Regions from separate parts of the Aliarcobacter cibarius genome, predicted to be linked through region 2. Evidence: riboswitches for the same ligand, from Rfam matches in the RefSeq annotation. Region 2 holds a riboswitch; the other holds the start of a gene.
The links. Region 2 has a riboswitch for thiamine pyrophosphate ahead of thiD (bifunctional hydroxymethylpyrimidine kinase/phosphomethylpyrimidine kinase). Riboswitches for the same ligand answer to the same signal wherever they lie in the genome.
Positions count from the first base shown of each region.

Region 1: another riboswitch for thiamine pyrophosphate. It lies ahead of ACBT_RS04600 (spermine/spermidine synthase domain-containing protein); the one in region 2 lies ahead of thiD (bifunctional hydroxymethylpyrimidine kinase/phosphomethylpyrimidine kinase).

Region 1 covers NZ_CP054051.1:923,558-932,558, forward strand. The annotation lists gene rbbA (ribosome-associated ATPase/putative transporter RbbA) at 1-1,021, shown strand, start outside; gene ACBT_RS04585 (ABC transporter permease) at 1,021-2,145, shown strand; gene ACBT_RS04590 (hypothetical protein) at 2,208-2,789, shown strand; gene thiC (phosphomethylpyrimidine synthase ThiC) at 2,814-4,175, opposite strand; gene ACBT_RS04600 (spermine/spermidine synthase domain-containing protein) at 4,187-4,735, opposite strand; TPP riboswitch at 4,862-4,960, opposite strand; gene ACBT_RS04605 (PAS domain-containing protein) at 5,035-5,418, opposite strand; partial or broken gene ACBT_RS11905 (methyl-accepting chemotaxis protein) at 5,428-6,177, opposite strand; gene ACBT_RS04615 (EAL domain-containing protein) at 6,847-8,934, opposite strand.
Region 2 covers NZ_CP054051.1:2,110,271-2,119,271, reverse strand. The annotation lists gene ACBT_RS10620 (AbrB family transcriptional regulator) at 1-535, opposite strand, end outside; gene ACBT_RS10615 (HAD family hydrolase) at 539-1,183, opposite strand; gene ACBT_RS10610 (peptide-binding protein) at 1,205-2,707, opposite strand; TPP riboswitch at 2,780-2,879, shown strand; gene thiD (bifunctional hydroxymethylpyrimidine kinase/phosphomethylpyrimidine kinase) at 2,968-3,750, shown strand; gene thiM (hydroxyethylthiazole kinase) at 3,766-4,587, shown strand; gene tenA (thiaminase II) at 4,600-5,274, shown strand; gene rpsI (30S ribosomal protein S9) at 5,349-5,738, opposite strand; gene rplM (50S ribosomal protein L13) at 5,744-6,163, opposite strand; gene ACBT_RS10580 (HAMP domain-containing sensor histidine kinase) at 6,239-7,618, opposite strand; gene ACBT_RS10575 (response regulator transcription factor) at 7,612-8,283, opposite strand; gene ACBT_RS10570 (phosphate-starvation-inducible PsiE family protein) at 8,276-8,674, opposite strand; gene ACBT_RS10565 (phosphate signaling complex PhoU family protein) at 8,699-9,001, opposite strand, start outside.

The sequences.
Region 1 (9,001 bases), 1.1 Mb from region 2:
ACTTTTTGTTATGGGATACGGGATAAGTTTTGATGTTGATAATCTTAAATTTGCAGTTTTAGATCAAGATAAATCACCTGCTAGTGTAAACTATATACAAAATGTAGCTGGTTCCAGATATTTTATTGAAAAAGAAGAATTAAACTCTTTTGAGGAATTAGATGAGAGGATGAAGAGTGCTAAAATAAGTTTAGCTTTTATAATTCCTCCTGATTTTGGTAAAAATATAGAAAAAGGTTATCAAGAAGAGATTGCTGTTTGGATTGATGGAACTTTTCCTTTTAGGGCAGAGACAATACATGGTTATGTTCAAGGTTTACATTATAACTATATTAAAAATTATTACCAAGAGAGTTTAGGAATTGATATGAAATCAGATGTAAATATCTTACTAAGATATAGGTATAACCAAGATTTTAAAAGTATCTACTCTATGGTTCCTGCTGTTATATCTTTACTTTTGATTTTTATACCTTCAATTTTAATGGCATTAAGTGTTGTAAGAGAAAAAGAGTTAGGTTCTATTGTGAATTTTTATGCAACGCCTGTTAAAAAATTGGAGTTTTTATTAGGAAAACAATTACCTTATTTGATTGTTAGTATGATTAGCTATTTTGGTTTAGTTGCTTTTGCTGTTTTTGTATTTGATGTACCATTAAAAGGGAGTTTATTTACTCTTACTTTAGGCGTGTTTTTATATATTATTTGTACAACAGGAATAGGGCTTTTTATTTCATCTTTTGTTAAAACTCAAATTGCTGCACTAATGGGAACAGCTATATTAACACTGCTTCCTACAATACAATTTTCAGGATTAAAAGAGCCAGTGAGCTCTCTTGAAGGTATTGGACAATTTATTGGAAATTCATTTCCCGTTACATATTTTATAAATATTAGTAGGGGAGTTTTTAGTAAAAATATATCTTTTAAAGAGTTACAACTTGAATTCTTTGTATTAAGTATATCAATTTTTGTTATATTATATTTTAGTTATTTAGTTTTAAATAAGCAGGAAAAATAGTGTTAAAAACAGTACTAAATATATATAACTTAATGATTAAAGAGCTAAAAACAGTTTTATATGATAAAGGTATGATTATATTTATTATATATGTTTTTTCCGTGGCAATTTATATAGGTGGAACAAAAACTTCAATTGAAATAAATAATGGTTCAATAGCTTTTGTTGATAATGATAAAAGTCAATTATCTAAAAAAATAATAGATGGTTTTTTTAAACCAAGATTTAACACTCCAGATATTATCTCTTATTACGATATTGATGGAAAAATGGATTCAGGGTATTACACATTTATAGTACTAATTCCTGATGGTTTTGAAAAAGATGTTTTATCTTCTAAAGCACCTGAGATTCAAGTAAACATAGATGCTACAAGGATGACTCAAGCTGGTATTGGTTCAGGCTATGTAAAAAATATTATAAATGAAGAGGTTCAAAATTTTTTAAATAGTAATTATGAAAATAAAATAAATCCAGAACTTGTTATTAGATACAAATACAATCCTAATCTAAAAGGAGAATGGTTTGGAAGTATAAATGAGATTATAAATAATATTGTGATGATATCTATATTACTTTCAGCTGCTTCATTAGTTCGAGAAAGAGAACATGGTACTATTGAACATTTAATGGTAATGCCTTTAAAATCTTTTGAGATAATGTTTTCAAAAATATTAGCTGTTTGTATTATAGTTTTAATTGGAGTATCTTTTAGTTTATGGTTTATTGTTGAAACTCTTCTTTCTATACCTATTAGTGGTTCAATTCCATTATATTTATTTTCTACATTTTTAGTTTTATTTGCTACAACTTCTATGGGAGTTTTTATTGGAACTATTGTAAAAAATATGCCTCAATTAGGGATGGTTTTTATTTTGACGATTCTTCCATTAATGATGCTCTCAGGTACTATGTCACCATTTGAGAGTATGCCATTAGTAATCCAATATTTAATGAAATTAATGCCTACTAGTCACTTTGTAGAATTATCACAAGCTATTTTATTTAGGGATGCAGGTTTTAGTATAGTTTGGGTACAAATGTTAGATATTTTCATAGTTGGTTTGGTGTTTTTTACTTTCACACTATTGATTTTTAAAAGAAGTTTAGGAATGGATAATTAGTGTAAATTGATTAAATAGCTCTTTATGGATATAATAGCTTAAATTTAAAAGAAGGTATCACAGTGTTTGGAGCTTTATTCGAGGGTCTTAAATTTGCATTTAAAAAGGTTACAAAGTTATCCATTCCTTATTTTAGTTTAGAAGAGAATGATTTAAGATTTAAGATTACAAGTGATTATAGTTTTAAATATCCTATTTCAAATATTGAAACAAAAACAAGACATGACGCTTATGTACTTGATGCTTATACTTTGAAAACAAAAGAGATTTATATTGAGTATATTCACACTTATAGTGATGCTACTTGGAATGGACAGGCTTTTGGGCATTTTTTATCTCTATTAAAAGAAAATATTGGTGCAAAAAGATTTGAATTAATTGATAATTATGAGTTTTCTCACTATCAATTTCAAACTTATTTTGTAGATGGTAGTTACTATTTGAATGTTGTATATTTATATGAGATGAACAAAGATATTTTTGTGATAGATAAAAAATATTCACTTTTTCAAGCTCTTTTAAAAAATTTCAAAAAAGATTATAAGTTTAGTTTTGAAGAAAAATTTAACCTAGATTTAGATTTCAATTTTAGTTTAGTAAAGAAAAATTCTATAAATAACTATTTTAGAGTAACTTCAAGCTAAAGATAAAACTTTAGCTTAAAATATTTAAACAGCCATATTTTCTATAGCTTCTCCGTGAGTTTTTACTATTTTTTGAGTTATTTTATATGAACAAAATTTTGGTCCACACATTGAACAAAATTCTGCATCTTTAAATACATCTTGAGGTAATGTTTCATCATGATACTCTCTAGCTCTATCTGGATCTAGAGCAAGTTCAAATTGTTTATTCCAATCAAATTTATATCTAGCATCACTCATAGCATCATCAATATCTCTAGCACCTTTTCTTCCTCTAGCAATATCAGCTGAGTGTGCTGCAATTTTGTATGCAATAATTCCATTTCTAACATCTTCAGCATTTGGTAAACCTAAGTGTTCTTTTGGAGTTACATAACAAAGCATTGATGCACCATGCCATCCACCAACAGCAGCTCCAATAGCAGAAGAGATATGATCATAACCAGCAGCAATATCAGTTGTAAGTGGTCCTAAAATATAAAAAGGTGCTTCATGGCAGTACTCTTTTTCTATTTTCATATTTCTTTCTATTTGATTTAATGGTACATGACCAGGTCCTTCAATCATAACTTGAACATCTTTTTCCCAAGCTCTTAAAGTTAAATCACCTAAAACTTTTAATTCTCTTAATTGTGCTTCATCAGATGCATCAGCTAAACAACCTGGTCTCAAAGAGTCTCCTAAAGAAAGAGAAACATCATATTTTCTACAAATATCTAAGATTTTATCAAATGCTGTGTAGAAAGGATTTTCTTTATGATAGTGCATCATCCAAGCAGCCATTAGTGAACCACCTCTTGAAACGATTCCCATTTTTCTTTTTGCAATGTGAGGCATAAATTCTAGTAAGAATCCGGCATGAATTGTGAAGTATGAAACACCTTGTTGTGCTTGTCTTTCAATTACCTCTAACATTTTTTCAATACTTAAATCTTCAATTTTATCTTTTACATCGTGTAAAATTTGATAAATAGGCACTGTTCCAATAGGTACTGTTGAGTGATTTATTACAGCTTTTCTTATCATATCTAAGTCACCACCTGTACTTAAATCCATAATTGTATCAGCACCATATTTTAAACAAACATTTACTTTTTCTATCTCAGCATTTACATCACTTGCAAGTGCAGAACTACCAATATTTGCATTAATTTTACATGAGCTTGCAATTCCAATAGCCATTGGTTCTTGATTTATATGATTTACGTTTGCAGGAATTATTAGTCTACCTCTTGCAATTTCACTTCTTATAAATTCTACATCAAGGTTCTCTTTTTTTGCAACAAATTCCATATGAGGAGTAATAATTCCTTGTTTTGCGTAGTACATTTGTGTTCGTACAACATCATTTTTATGATCTTCTAACCATTTTTGAATATTTGTCATTTTATTTTCCTTTATCTTTTTGCAATACCAGTAAGTTCTTTGTGAATACTTGCAGGAAACACGAAAGAAGCTGAATGAATTTCAGCACTATAATATTTTAAATCTTCTAAGAAATCTGCTCTTTGTAGATTTAAATCAGCTGTTGGATGATATTTTCTTGAAGCAATTATTGCTGTATCATGTTCAAATTTGAAAGGCATAGCAATCCAAAACTTTTCACCTACAAGTTTTAAATCCTCTTTTAATTCATCTTTGTTATTTGAAAATGATTTTGATAAAAAACATAAAATTGCATCATCTTTAAGCACTCTATAAATATTTGCCAAAATTTTTAAATCAGGTCTAATATCTGTTAAGATTACTATATCTATCTCTTTATTTTCTTTGTTTTCTACTATTGATAAATCACCAAATTCAAAATTTGACTCTTTTGAGTGTTTTAAAGTTTCATTTTTTAACTCATCATTTACAGAACCAATTATTAAAACTTTTTTTGCTTCAATATGTGTACAAAGTGGTATGTGTACCATCATTTCAGCAAATGCATTGCTAATCTTCATTTCAAAATCCTTTATTAAATATATTTTTTTATTGTTAGCCAGATTTTTGAGTAAAAAAAAGGGTACTTCCCGAAGAAAGCACCCTTTTTATTAAATTTAGATTATCTATTTTAAGTTTATTAAATTTAATTATTAAAAATCGCTTCCTACTCTGGTATTAACCAACAGGTTCAAAGGGTCAGGTTTTACCTTCTCAACGCAAAAAGCGTCCCCCTGCAATAAAAAAAGTATTCTATCATAAACAACTTTTAAAAGTTGAATAATTCAATAATATTTTGGTTATATAAAATCTATAGTTCTTATTGTAACGTTTTGTAAAGATTAATTGCTTTTTGTATTTCTTCAGAAGTAGCTTTTCTTCTACAAGATAAATACCCTTTAGTTCCTTCACTTGTAATTGTGGGATAAACTGTTGCATAAACCCAGTAATAATCTCCATTTTTAGTAGCATTTTTTACATATCCAGTCCAAACTTTTCCACTTTTTACAGTATCCCACAAATTTTTAAATGCTGCTTTTGGCATATCAGGATGTCTTACTAAATTGTGAGGTTTCCCAATTAATTCTTCAACACTATATCCTGCAATTTCACAAAAATCATCACTTGCAAATGTAATTATTCCTTTTTCATTTGTTTCACTAACTAAAAAGGCATGGTCTTCTAAAACTATCTCTTTTGACATATTTAATCCTTAGCTTACTTTTTTTGTTTTGGCATCTTCTACTAATAGTTTAGCCATGTTTAGTGTTTTTTGCGATATCAAAGATACATTATTTGTTTCAATTGCATTTTCCTGAGTTGCTTTATCAAGGATATTTATTGCACTATTTATTTGCTCAATTCCTTTTAATTGCTCATTTGAAGCAATACTTACATCATAAATAATATTTATAGTTTGAGAGATTAAATTATTTAAATTTTGATAACCCTCTATCATCTCATCAGATATTTTTTTACCTTCTTCAGTTTTATAAGTTGCATTTTCAACTAAATCTTTTATTTCACGTGCCGCTTCTGCACTTCTACTTGCAAGATTTCTTACTTCTTGTGCAACAACTGCAAATCCTTTTCCAGCTTCTCCTGCTGTTGCTGCTTCAACAGCAGCATTTAAAGATAGAATATTTGTTTGGAAAGCTATTTGATCAATTATGCTTATTGCTTCATTTATAGCTTTAACTTTTGAGTTAATTTCATCCATAGAAGAAGCTGTTTTATTTGCTAAATCTTCACCTAATGTAACTGATTGTTTTACATCTTTACTCAAATTTGCCATTTGTGAAGCATTTTGAGTATTGTTTTTTGTAATACTTGTAATTTGCTCTAAAGCAGATGCAGTTTCTTCAAGACTTGCTGCTTGTTCATTTGCTTTTTGAGCTAGATTATCTATACTTTTACTCATCTGAATTGAAGAGTTTTCAAGTAAATTACCATTTTCTAGATTCTGTTTTGCATTAGAATTTAATTCAGCACCAAGTTTATTTATTCTTTGCATAGTTAGAAGCATTTTCCCTTTTAGTTTAGGATTTATTTGCATCTGTTTTCTATAATCCTGTTCAGAATAAAGTCCAACAATTTCAACTAAATCTTCCATATTCTTATTAGCTTTTTCTAGCATATTATTTACAATATTTTTTAGCGTATAAATCATCGGATTAGATGTAGTAGAGTTTATTTTTGAAGTATAAATACCTTGAGATACCTTGTCAAGAGCAATTACTATTTCACCCATAATATGCATATCATCTTTTCTTATTTTGTCATATTTACTAACATAATTATTTAATTCTCTTAATATAATACCAATATCGTCATTTTTTATATATTTTGCAACTCTAATATGATTTGTTTTAAAAAATACAAAATCCATTAAATCTTCAATATACTCTTTAACTCTATCTATTCCTCCTACAATTCTTTGCATCGAATAAAAACTAATATAACCAACAATAATTGCAAAAAATATATTTAATGCAATTATTCCTGAAATCTTATAATCACTTAATATTGCAAAAATACTAATAGATATAAACCCTATTTGACTAAGAATCATAATTATTAAGATTCTATATTTAGTTGAAATATTTATAAGCACTTCTTCTCCTCTTTAAATTTAAACTAAATATTCTGGTTTGTGTAGATGATAACCTTGTGAATAATCAATATTTAACTCATTCACTTTTTGCATAACTTCTTCGTTGTGTACAAATTCAGCTACGGTTTTAATATTTAAAACTTTTGCAAAGCTATTTATCGTTTTTATTGCTAACTCTACATTCTTGTCATTTGATATATTTTTTACTAATGAACCATCTATTTTTATAAAATCAATATTTAATTTGATTATATATTCAAAATTTGAATATCCAGTTCCAAAGTCATCTATTGCAATCTTACAACCTAAATTTTTTGCTTTTTTTACAAATTCATTTATTAAACCAAAATCATCAATAGCTTCACTTTCGACTATTTCAAAAGTTATTTTTGAAGCTGTATTTGTTTTTTTAATATTTTCAAAAATATAGTTTATTGTATTTTCATCTTTTATATCTTCAACTGTAAGATTTATATTAAATTCGCAATCTTTATCTTTAAAGTAGCTACAAGCTTTTTTTACTAATGCTTTTGTTAAATCTAGATATAAATTTGCTTTTTTTGAAACTTCTAAGAAAGTATATGGAAGTAGTATTTTATTATCACTTGTTTTTAATCTCATTAAAGTTTCATATTTTTCTTCTTTTGTGATATTGTTTAGAATCTTTTGTCCATAAACAAGTATATTATTTTCTAAAATTGCATTTTTTATTATTTCAATTAATTCTTTATTTCTTTTAATTTTTTCATATTCTTCTAGATGTTGTTCTAAAAATAGTATTTTTTTATTTTTATTTTTTGCTAAATTCATTGCAAATTCAACTGCTATAAGAGGATTCTCAAAAAAATTCTTAGAAGCAACAGCCATAAAAATTGATAGTGAAAAATTATATTTTTCTACAACTATTTTTTTTTCAATTTTTTCTAAAATATTGTTTAATAATTCTGGTAAAGACTCTATCAAACTATTTTTTAATACTAAAATTGCAAAGATATCATTTGAAAGTTTGTAAAAATTTAATCCAAAGATATCTAATTTTTGTAAATTTTTTGCAAACTCTTTTAAAACTAAATCTCCTATTTCATAGCCATAAAATTCATTTATATCTTTGAATTTTGCAATGTCTATTAGAACAATTGAAGCATCTTTAGTATCTTTTAAATCACTTATTAATTTTTGTCTATTTGGGAGTTTTGTTAAATCATCCATATATTGTTCTTGAATGATTTTTTCTTTTTCATAAATTTGTGTTATATCATGTCTTACTGCTATAAATTCAATTATTTCATTATATTTATCAACGATAGGAACAATTGTCGTATCTACATAATATGGATTCCCATCTTTCTTTTTATTTACTATTACTCCTCTAAATATATTTTTATTTAAAATAGTTTTCCAAAGATTTTTAAAGAAATCTTTACCCATACTAGGATGCCTTACAATATTGTGATTTTTACCTATAAGTTCTTCTTTGTTGTATCCAGAAATTTCACAAAATTTATTATTTACAAAAGTTATTTTGCCCTGTTTATCTGATTTTGAGACAATAGAACTTTCATCTATTGCATTTTTATATTCATTTAGCAAAAACAGTGTATCTACGAAATCATCTTTATTTATATTTTGTTCTTTGAAAATACTATCTATTTCATTTAAATAAGTTTTCTTCTTCTCTAGTTGAAGATTTTTATTTTCTAACTCTTTTTCTAATTTTCTTAATTCATTTCTATTTAACCATTTTGCTAAAAAATACTCTTTATTATCAAAAGTTATTTTTTTTAGTAGTACTTCAACAAATAAATCTTTGTTTTTTACAGTTTTATATAACCAGTTAAATCTTACTTCGCCTAAGTTTTTACAAATTTCTAAATATTCTTTGAATTTTAAATGAGATAAAGTACCATCAGGTTGATATGCAGGAATGATTTCAAAAGGATTTAATGTTTTAAAATCATCAGTTGATTTTAACTCTAAGAATTTCGCAAGCTCATTATTACAGGCTATAAATTCTTTTGAAGTAAAAATAATCATAGCTTCATTAGAATTCAAAAAACTATATTTATATATTTCTAAATTATCTATTTCTTTATAATTTTCTGTCATCTAAAACCTTCAAAAATTTCATTATTCTAAAATAATATTATCACAACACTATTTATTTAAGTGCTCA
Region 2 (9,001 bases):
GAGGAGTTGTAAGTAATTGATTTCCTCTGATATCTATTTGAAAAATGTATTGTATAATAAAAGGTAAAGATACAACTACAAAAAACAATCTTGAGCTTTGCATTAAAGTTATTTTAGAAGTATTGGCTTTTAGTTCTTGTCCAATTATTACCATTTCAATAACACCTCCAGGCATACTACCTAAGTAAGAAGTTTTCAAATCATATTTTAAAATTTTATAGTAATAATAAGTTCCAAAGAATATCACTAATATAGTAAAAGGAACTACTAACAGTAGACTAAGTGTATATTGTGGAATATATTTTAAAATTTCTGGAGTAAAGGCACTTCCAATTGCAAGTCCTATTAATATTCTTGCTGGGCTTGAAAAAAGTTTTGGACTAGAAATAGGAATTTTTTCAAATCGTATAGCTATACTTGTAGCAAATATACTACCCATTAACCAAGGAAGAGGTAGATGTAAAAATATGAAAATTAAAGAACCAAATAGCCCTATAAAAAGGGCTAAAAGCATTTTAAAAAATGATATGGACATAAATTATATTAAATTTTGAAGATATTTTACAGCTTCAAGTGAATCTTTTTTTACAATATTTGTATATTTTATAAGTTCTTCTTCATTTGAGTAACCACATAAAAGACCAATGGAGTTAATATTTGCACTAGCTGCTGAAAGTAAATCTAGTTTTGTATCACCTATCATAAAGGCATTATGTCTATTCCTATCATAATTCATACCTTCTAGAGCTTTTAAAATAGGTTCTTGATGAGGTTTTGGATTTTCTACATCTTCTCTTCCAATAATAATCTCAAAATGTTTTGTAATATCAAAATTATCTAAAATTGGAGTTGAGTAGATTCTCGTTTTTGTAGTAACCACTCCAAGTCTCGCAAAATTTGAAGCTAAATTAACTGCTTCATAAGCATTTTCAAGAAGGGTAGTTTGTGCAACTGAAATCTCTTTATATCTATTTTTGTAGCTATCTACAAAATCCCAAACATATTTTTTTGGAACTCCTAAATTTCCAAACATAATATCAAGTGGGTACCCAATCTCTTTTATAATATCATTAATTGTTCCATTAAAATTGAATTTATGTTTATCAAAAGCGTGTAAGAATGTACTTGTAATTGCATCTGTTGAATCGATTAAAGTACCATCTAAATCAAATAAAATTATCATATCTTTTTTCAAATTTTTTCCTTATTCTTCTATTTGCCAATCTTTTTGGTTATGCATTATTCCTATAAATGCAGGTTCAATATTTTCTATTTTTTTATTAATTGCTGTAATTGAATCAGGAATATATAAAAATAAGTACGGTAAATCTTCAGCTACTATTTTAAAAATATCCTTATAAATATCACTTAGTTCATCTTTATTTATAGTTACACTACCTTTTTCTATTAGTTTATCTACCTTTTCATTTTTATAACCTACTAGATTAAATCCACCAAGTTTAGAGCTAGAACTATGCCAAAGAGGATAAGCATCAGGCATTAGTGCTAATGACCATCCAAGTAATACTGTTTCAAATTTTCTTGGATGAACAACTGTATTTAAAAAAGCTTGCCATTCCATGACTCTTATTTTTAATTCAACTCCCACTTTTGCTAGTTGATATTGTAAAATCTGAGCTGTATTTACTCTAATATCATTACCTGTATTTGTAATTAACTCAAAACTAAGTGGATTTTTCTCATCATATCCAGCTTCTTTTAAAAGTTGTTTTGCTTTTTCTAAATCTTGTTTAGTCTCTTTTACATTATCATTGTAAGCAAAACTTCCAGGCATAAAAGGTCCATTACAAACTTCTGCATAACCAAAAAATAAGATATCAACTAGTTCTTGTCTATTTATAGCTATAGATAGAGCTTGTCTTACTTTTATATCTTTAAATTTTGGGTTTTCCAAATTAAATCCTAAGTAACTAAATCCAAAACTAGGTCTAGATAGCATTTCGAAGTTATTTTTAAAATTATCATCAATTTGTCTTGAAGTTTGCATTGGAGTTAATCCTCCAATATCAAGTTTTTTTTGTTTTAGATATAAAAATGATGTATTTGGATCTGGTAAAAATTTATATAAAATCTTATCAATTTTTGGTTTTCCACCAAAGTAATCAGGGTTTGCAATAAGTTCTATATCTTGAGCTGTTTTAAATTCTTTAATTTTATATGAACCTGTACCTATTGGATTTTTATTAAAACTACTAGTCATTAGATTTTTTTCATCTTTTAAAATATGATAAGGTAAAAGTCCTACCATCCAAATCTCTAGAGCTTTAAAATATGGTTTTTTATAGATTATTTCAACTGTTAAATCATCTAAGGCTTTTACGCTTTGTACTTCATTGAAATTTGATTTTATTGAATTAAATACACTAGGATTTATTATTTGTTCATAAGTAAAAATAACATCTTTTGAAGTAAGTTTAACTTTATCATGCCACAAGACATTATCTTTTAATTTTACAATTAACTTAGTAGGGGTTATAAATTCATAAGAACTAGCTAATTCAGGTGTTATATTTCCATCTTTGTCATATTTAAAAAGTCCATTAAAAAGCCAATCAGATATCTCACCACTTGCACTATCATTTGCTAGGATTGGATTTAGTCTACTAGGACTTGAGCTCATACTTAAATTTAATGTACTTGCGCTAATTGATGTTAAAAATATTAAAATAAAAATAAAAAATTTCATGGGATATTGTATAGTTTTTTTACAAAAAATAGCATAAATTAGCTTTTAACTTTTATTTGTGATACAATTCATCTTTTATTGCAGGGGGACGTATTTTAGCGTTGAGAAGGTAAAACCTGACCCTTTGAACCTGTTGGTTTACACCAGCGTAGGAAGCGAGTTTGTTAAAATTAAATTTAATATCAAGGGTGCTTTCTAATTAGAAAGTACCCTTTTTTTGTGATAAAAATTATAAAGTAAAATATTAAGAAGGAAGAATTATGAAAAAAGTTTTAACTATTGCAGGATCTGACTGTATTGGTGGAGCTGGAATTCAAGCTGATATAAAAACTTTTAGTGCGTTTGGAACTTATGGGATGAGTGTCGTTACTGCTGTTGTTGCAGAAAATACTTGTAGAGTTATTGATATTCAAGATGTAAGTCCAATTATTATAGAAAAACAGTTACAAGCTGTTTTTGAAGATGTTGTTCCAGATGCTATAAAAATTGGTATGTTGGCAAATATAGAAGCTATGAAAGTAGTTGCAAATTTTTTAAAGAAACAAAAAGTTAAAAATATTGTAATTGATCCAGTAATGTATGCAAAAAATGGTGATGCATTAATGGATATAAATAATATGAGTAGTCTAATAGAAATTATTGTTCCATTAGCAGATGTTTTAACTCCAAATATAGCTGAAGCTCAACATTTAACAGATATGAAAATATTATCTAAAGATGATATGAAGATAGCAGCAAAGAAAATATACGAAATGGGTTGTAAAAGTGTTTTAATAAAAAGTGGAAATAATTTTGATGATGAATCAATTGATATTTTATATGATGGTAAAGATTTTCATCTATTTGAAACACCAAAAGTGGATACAAAAAATACTCATGGAACAGGATGTACATTCTCTTCTGCAATTGCAGCTAGTTTAGCTTTAGATAATTCTTTAGAAAACTCTATAAGAAATGCAAAAGATTATATTTTTGGTGCTATAAAAAATTCACCAAATATTGGTCATGGAAATGGTCCATTAAATCATTTCTATAAATTTTAATTAAAAGGATATTTTATGATAAATGATTTAGTTGAAATTTTAAATCAAATAAGAGTAAAAAATCCTCTTATTCATCAAATAACAAATTATGTTACAGTAAATGATTGTGCAAATATAACTTTAGCAGTTGGAGCAAGTCCTGCAATGGCAGATGATGAAGCGGAGGTAGAAGAGTTTGTTAATATTGCTTCATCTTTATTAATAAATATAGGAACATTAAATAAAAATGTAAAAAATTCTATAGTAAAAGCTGTAAAAAAAGCAAATGAATTAGAGGTTCCAGTTGTCTTAGATCCAGTTGGTGTTGGTGCTTCAAAATTTAGAAAAGATTTTGTAGAAGAGCTTTTAAAACAAACTAATATATCTTCTATTAGAGGAAATATATCTGAAATAAAGTCTATATTAAATCTAAGTTCAAATACAAAAGGTGCAGATGCTTCTAAAGAAGATTTGGAATCAATTGATAATACAGTAAATATAGCAAAAGAGTTAGCAAATAAGTTAGGTTTAGTTGTTGCTATTACTGGTGAAGTTGATGTTATATCTGATGGTAAAAGAGTTGTTGCTATTAAAAATGGTAACCATCTTTTGCCACAAATTACAGGAACAGGATGTATGTGTAGTTCTTTGGTTTCTAGCTATTGTGGAACATCAAAAGATAAAATATTTGAAGCGACAATTCTTGGCGTGATTACTATGGGAATTGCTGGTGAAATAGCTTATGAAAAAAGTAAAAATAGTGGTTTAGGAACTTTTCATAAAGAGTTATTTAACTCTATAGGTAATTTTAATGAAGAAATTTTAAAACAAAAAGCAAATTTTAAAGAAATAATGTAAAAAGGAATATATATGTCGTTTTCAAGAAATTTAAAAGAAAAAGCAATAAAAGTATGGGAAGATGGATATAACCATCCATTTGTTCAAGAACTAGGAGCAGGTACTTTAGATAAAGAAAAATTCAAATTCTATTTATTACAAGATTACTTATATTTACTGGAGTATGCGAAAGTTTTTGCAATGGCTATGGTAAAAGCTGATGATGAGAAAATGTTAAGTAATTTAAGTAGTATAACAAAAAGTATTTTTGTTGATGAAATGGAAGTTCATAGAACATATATGAAAGAGTTTGGAATTACAGAAGATGAAGTTGTAAATGTTAAAGCTTCTTTATTTAATAGAACATATACAGCAAATATGCTTGCAACTGCACAAAAAGGAGATTTGGCTGAAACTTTAGCTACTGTTTTTCCTTGTGCCTGGACATATTGTGATTATGGGAAAAGATTAAAAGAACAGTATAAGAAAAATTTGGAAGATAATTTCTATAAATCTTGGATAGAAACTTATGCCGGATATGAATTTGAAGAATCATTTGAATGGTTTTATGATGCGATTGATGAATTAGTTGAAAATAAAACAGATAAAGAAAAAAGAAAAATTGAAGAAATTTTTATTTCAAGTGTTGAATTTGAATATATGTTTTGGGAAATGGCATATAACAGAGATATGTCTTATAAAAAATAATATTTGGCAATAAAAAAAGGAGGCAAATTTGCCTCCTTTGAAATATACAAAAGTAAAACTTTTGAAACTTCCAATTATCTTTTTGAGAATTGAGAAGATTTTCTTGCTTTTTTCTTTCCGTATTTTTTTCTCTCAACAGATCTTGCATCTCTTGTTAATAAACCATGAGGTTTTAAGATTGTTCTGAATTGCTCATCATAAGCAACTAGTGCTCTAGAGATTCCGTGTCTTGCAGCGTCAGCTTGAGCAGAGTATCCTCCACCTAAAGTTTTAACAACGATATTAACACTTGTCTCTTGTTTTGCAACGTGTAATGGTTGCATTACTCTTTTCTTAATTGAATCATGACCACCAAGCCATTGATCTAAAGATTGTCCATTTATAGTTAGTTGTCCATTTCCATTTTCTAACCAAACTTTAGCTATTGCTGTTTTTCTTCTTCCAGTTGCATATACTTTTGCCATTACTATTATCCTTTAATTTGAGCAGTATGAGGGTGTTCACTTCCTGCATATACTTTTAATTTTTTTAACATAGCTTTACCAAGAGTAGTTTTTGGAAGCATACCTCTAGTTGCTAATTTAAACAGTTTTTCAGGGTTTTTTTCAATCATATCTGACATTTTGTGAGTTTTTGTACTACCAAAATAACCTGAGTGAGTATAGTAATTTTTAACTTCTAATTTAGCACCAGTAAATTTAGCTTTACTTGCATTGATTATAACTACGTAGTCACCACAATCAACATTTGGTGTAAAACAAGGTTTATTTTTTCCTCTTAATATTGTAGCAACTTCAGTAATTATTCTTCCGAATACTTTACCTTCAGCATCTACTACAACCCAAGATCTTTCGATTTCGTTGGCTTTTGCCATTTGAGTAAATTTCATTTATTAACTCCCTTTCTTTGATGAGTTGGAATAATATTTAAGTTGTACTTATATATAACTTAAATTAAGGGTAAATTAATAATGAATTCTGAAAGTTGAACCTTTATTTACTGTTGAGATAATTTCAAGTTCAAAATTATGTAGTCTTAAGATAGATTTTACAATAAAAAGTCCAAGACCTAAAGAATTATTCCAATCATTGCTAGAAGCTCTATAAAACTTTTTATCAATTTGTTCTAAATCTTCTTTACTAATTCCAATTCCATAATCGGTAATACTTAAATAATTTTTTTCAATTTTAATATCAATATTATTACTTGAATATTTCAATGCATTTTCTATTATATTTGAAATTACAATTGAAAAAAGTGTTTCATCTGCATCAATAAAAACTTCATTTTTTGTAATATTTATCTCTCTATTTTTATATTTTATTTTTAAATCACTAGCACAATTTTCAACTAAATTATATAGATTGATTTTTGTTTTAATAAGGTCTTGTTTTTTTTCTTGAAGTCTAAGACTAAGTCTTAATTTATCAATTATTTGCGACAGTTTTATTGAATTAGAATGAATTTTATTTAAAAACTTTAGTTTTATGTCTTGTGTTAAGTTCTCATTCTCAATCAAAGTTTGACTATATCCTGAGATTATTGCAATTGGATTTTTAAATTCATGAGAAAGGCTAGAAATAATCTCATCTTTTTGTCTATTTGCAAGTTTTAGTTTTGCTGTATGTTTTGCTTTTATTTGATCTTGTTTTGATAGTTTATGTGCAACTTTATTTAGAAGTTTAGCAATCTTAAAAAACTCAAAAGTAAAACTAGATTTTAAATTTAGTTGTACTCTATTTTTTGTAAGATTTATTAGAAAATTTAAAATTAAATCCATCTCTTTTTTTATTTTAAGACTTAACAAATAACTTATAAAAAAAGATATTAGAAGGAAAAATAAAATGTATATAAATATTTCAAAAATTAATTTTTTGAAATTATCAAAAATTTTATCAGTAAATGCAGACATTCTAATAAAATAGATTTTATTATCTATTTCAAATTTTTTTGCTACATATAAAAGCTCTTTTTGTAAGCTTTTTGAAAATCTAACACTACTAGCTTGTCCATATTTATTTGCATTTATTATCTCTTCTCTATAAAGATGATTTTCAGTTAACTCTAGATTTTCACTTTCTGCAATTACATTCCCATTTTGGTCAATTACTGATACTCTTAAATTTAATTTAGCACCTAAATCTTTAATAATTTCTTGAATATGGTCCAAATCACTTTGTTTTAGAAGAATTAAAAGACTATCCATATTTTGACTAAGATTTAATTTTGTATCTTCTAAATATAAATTTTTTGCCCAAAAATATACTACAAAAGTTATTGTAAATATAGTTACTAAAAAAATGGCTAAAAAACTTCTAAAAAAAAGTTTATGAATTTTTAACAAAATATATAACCTTCACCACGAACAGCTTTTATATAGTTTTTACTTCCATCAGGATCTATTTTGTCTTTTAATCTCTTTATAGCAACATTCACAGTTTTTTCTTGTTTATCTATAGAATCTTTCCATATATTTTCTAGCAAATGCTCTCTACTTAGTAAGATATTTTGATTTTTTAAGAACTCTAAAAGTAGATTGTGTTCAAGATGTGTTAAGTCTAAAAGTTTATCATCTATAGAGAAGCTTTTATTTGCAAAATTATATAAGATATCTTTAACTTTTAGAGTATCACACTCTTTATTTGAACGTTTTATAACAGCTTTTATTCTTGCAAGCAGTTCATTTATATTAAAAGGTTTTGTAATATAATCATCTGCATAAGCTTCAAATCCATCTAGAATATCTGTTGGTTTATCTTTTGCTGTAAGATAAATAACAGGATTTTGATAGCCACTATTTCTAATTTCTTTTACAAAAGTAGTACCTTCAATATTTGGAAGGTTTCTATCAATAAGAATTAAATCAATTTTCTCTTCATCTAATATTTTTTTCACCTGAGGAGTAATCGATAAAAAACCTATAGTTTCATAACCCTCTTTTTGGAGAGTAAACTCTAATAATTCTAGTAAATCCTCTTCATCTTCAATTATTAAAACAGTATTATTCATCATTTTCTTTTATTGGTTCAATAGTTTTTTTATCTCCACCTGGAGAATATTTAATAGCTAGTATTCTAAATAAGAAGAATACAAAAATTACAAATAGTAAAAATACAATATCTACGTAATCTCTATTCTTATTAGCAGATAAAATAATTACTTCTCTAATTAAGAATATTATAAAAATATCAATAACAAATCTAAGTCGTAAAGTTTCTCTCTTTATGAAATCAGAAATCATCTTTACAACTTCCATAACTACAATAAACTCTAACATTAAAATAATTGCTCGATAGAAATCATGGCCGGCAATTAATATAACAAAGAATATAGTTGTAGCTATTAAAACTTCGTAGTTTGAACTAAAATAATCCGATATTTTTCTTATTGCTTTTTTCATACAAAAAGTATATCATAAAGAGATTTATGATTGTACTATGTCTCCCCCAATTTGTGCAAATTGTAAAAGTTTTGCAATAGATACAGCCCTATCTGCTATTTTTTCTAATCTTCTTAAGCTACTTAAAATATCAAAATACTCTTTAGATAAATCTAGTTTTTGAGTAATTAATTTTAATATATTCTTTTCAATCATTAAATATAAATCATCAGTTTTACTCTCTTCAACAACAACTCTATGATATTTTTCTTCAATATGTTTTTCATCATGCTCATCAATAATTGAAGTAGCTGTTTGTAATGATAATAAAGCAGATTTTAGAAGAGG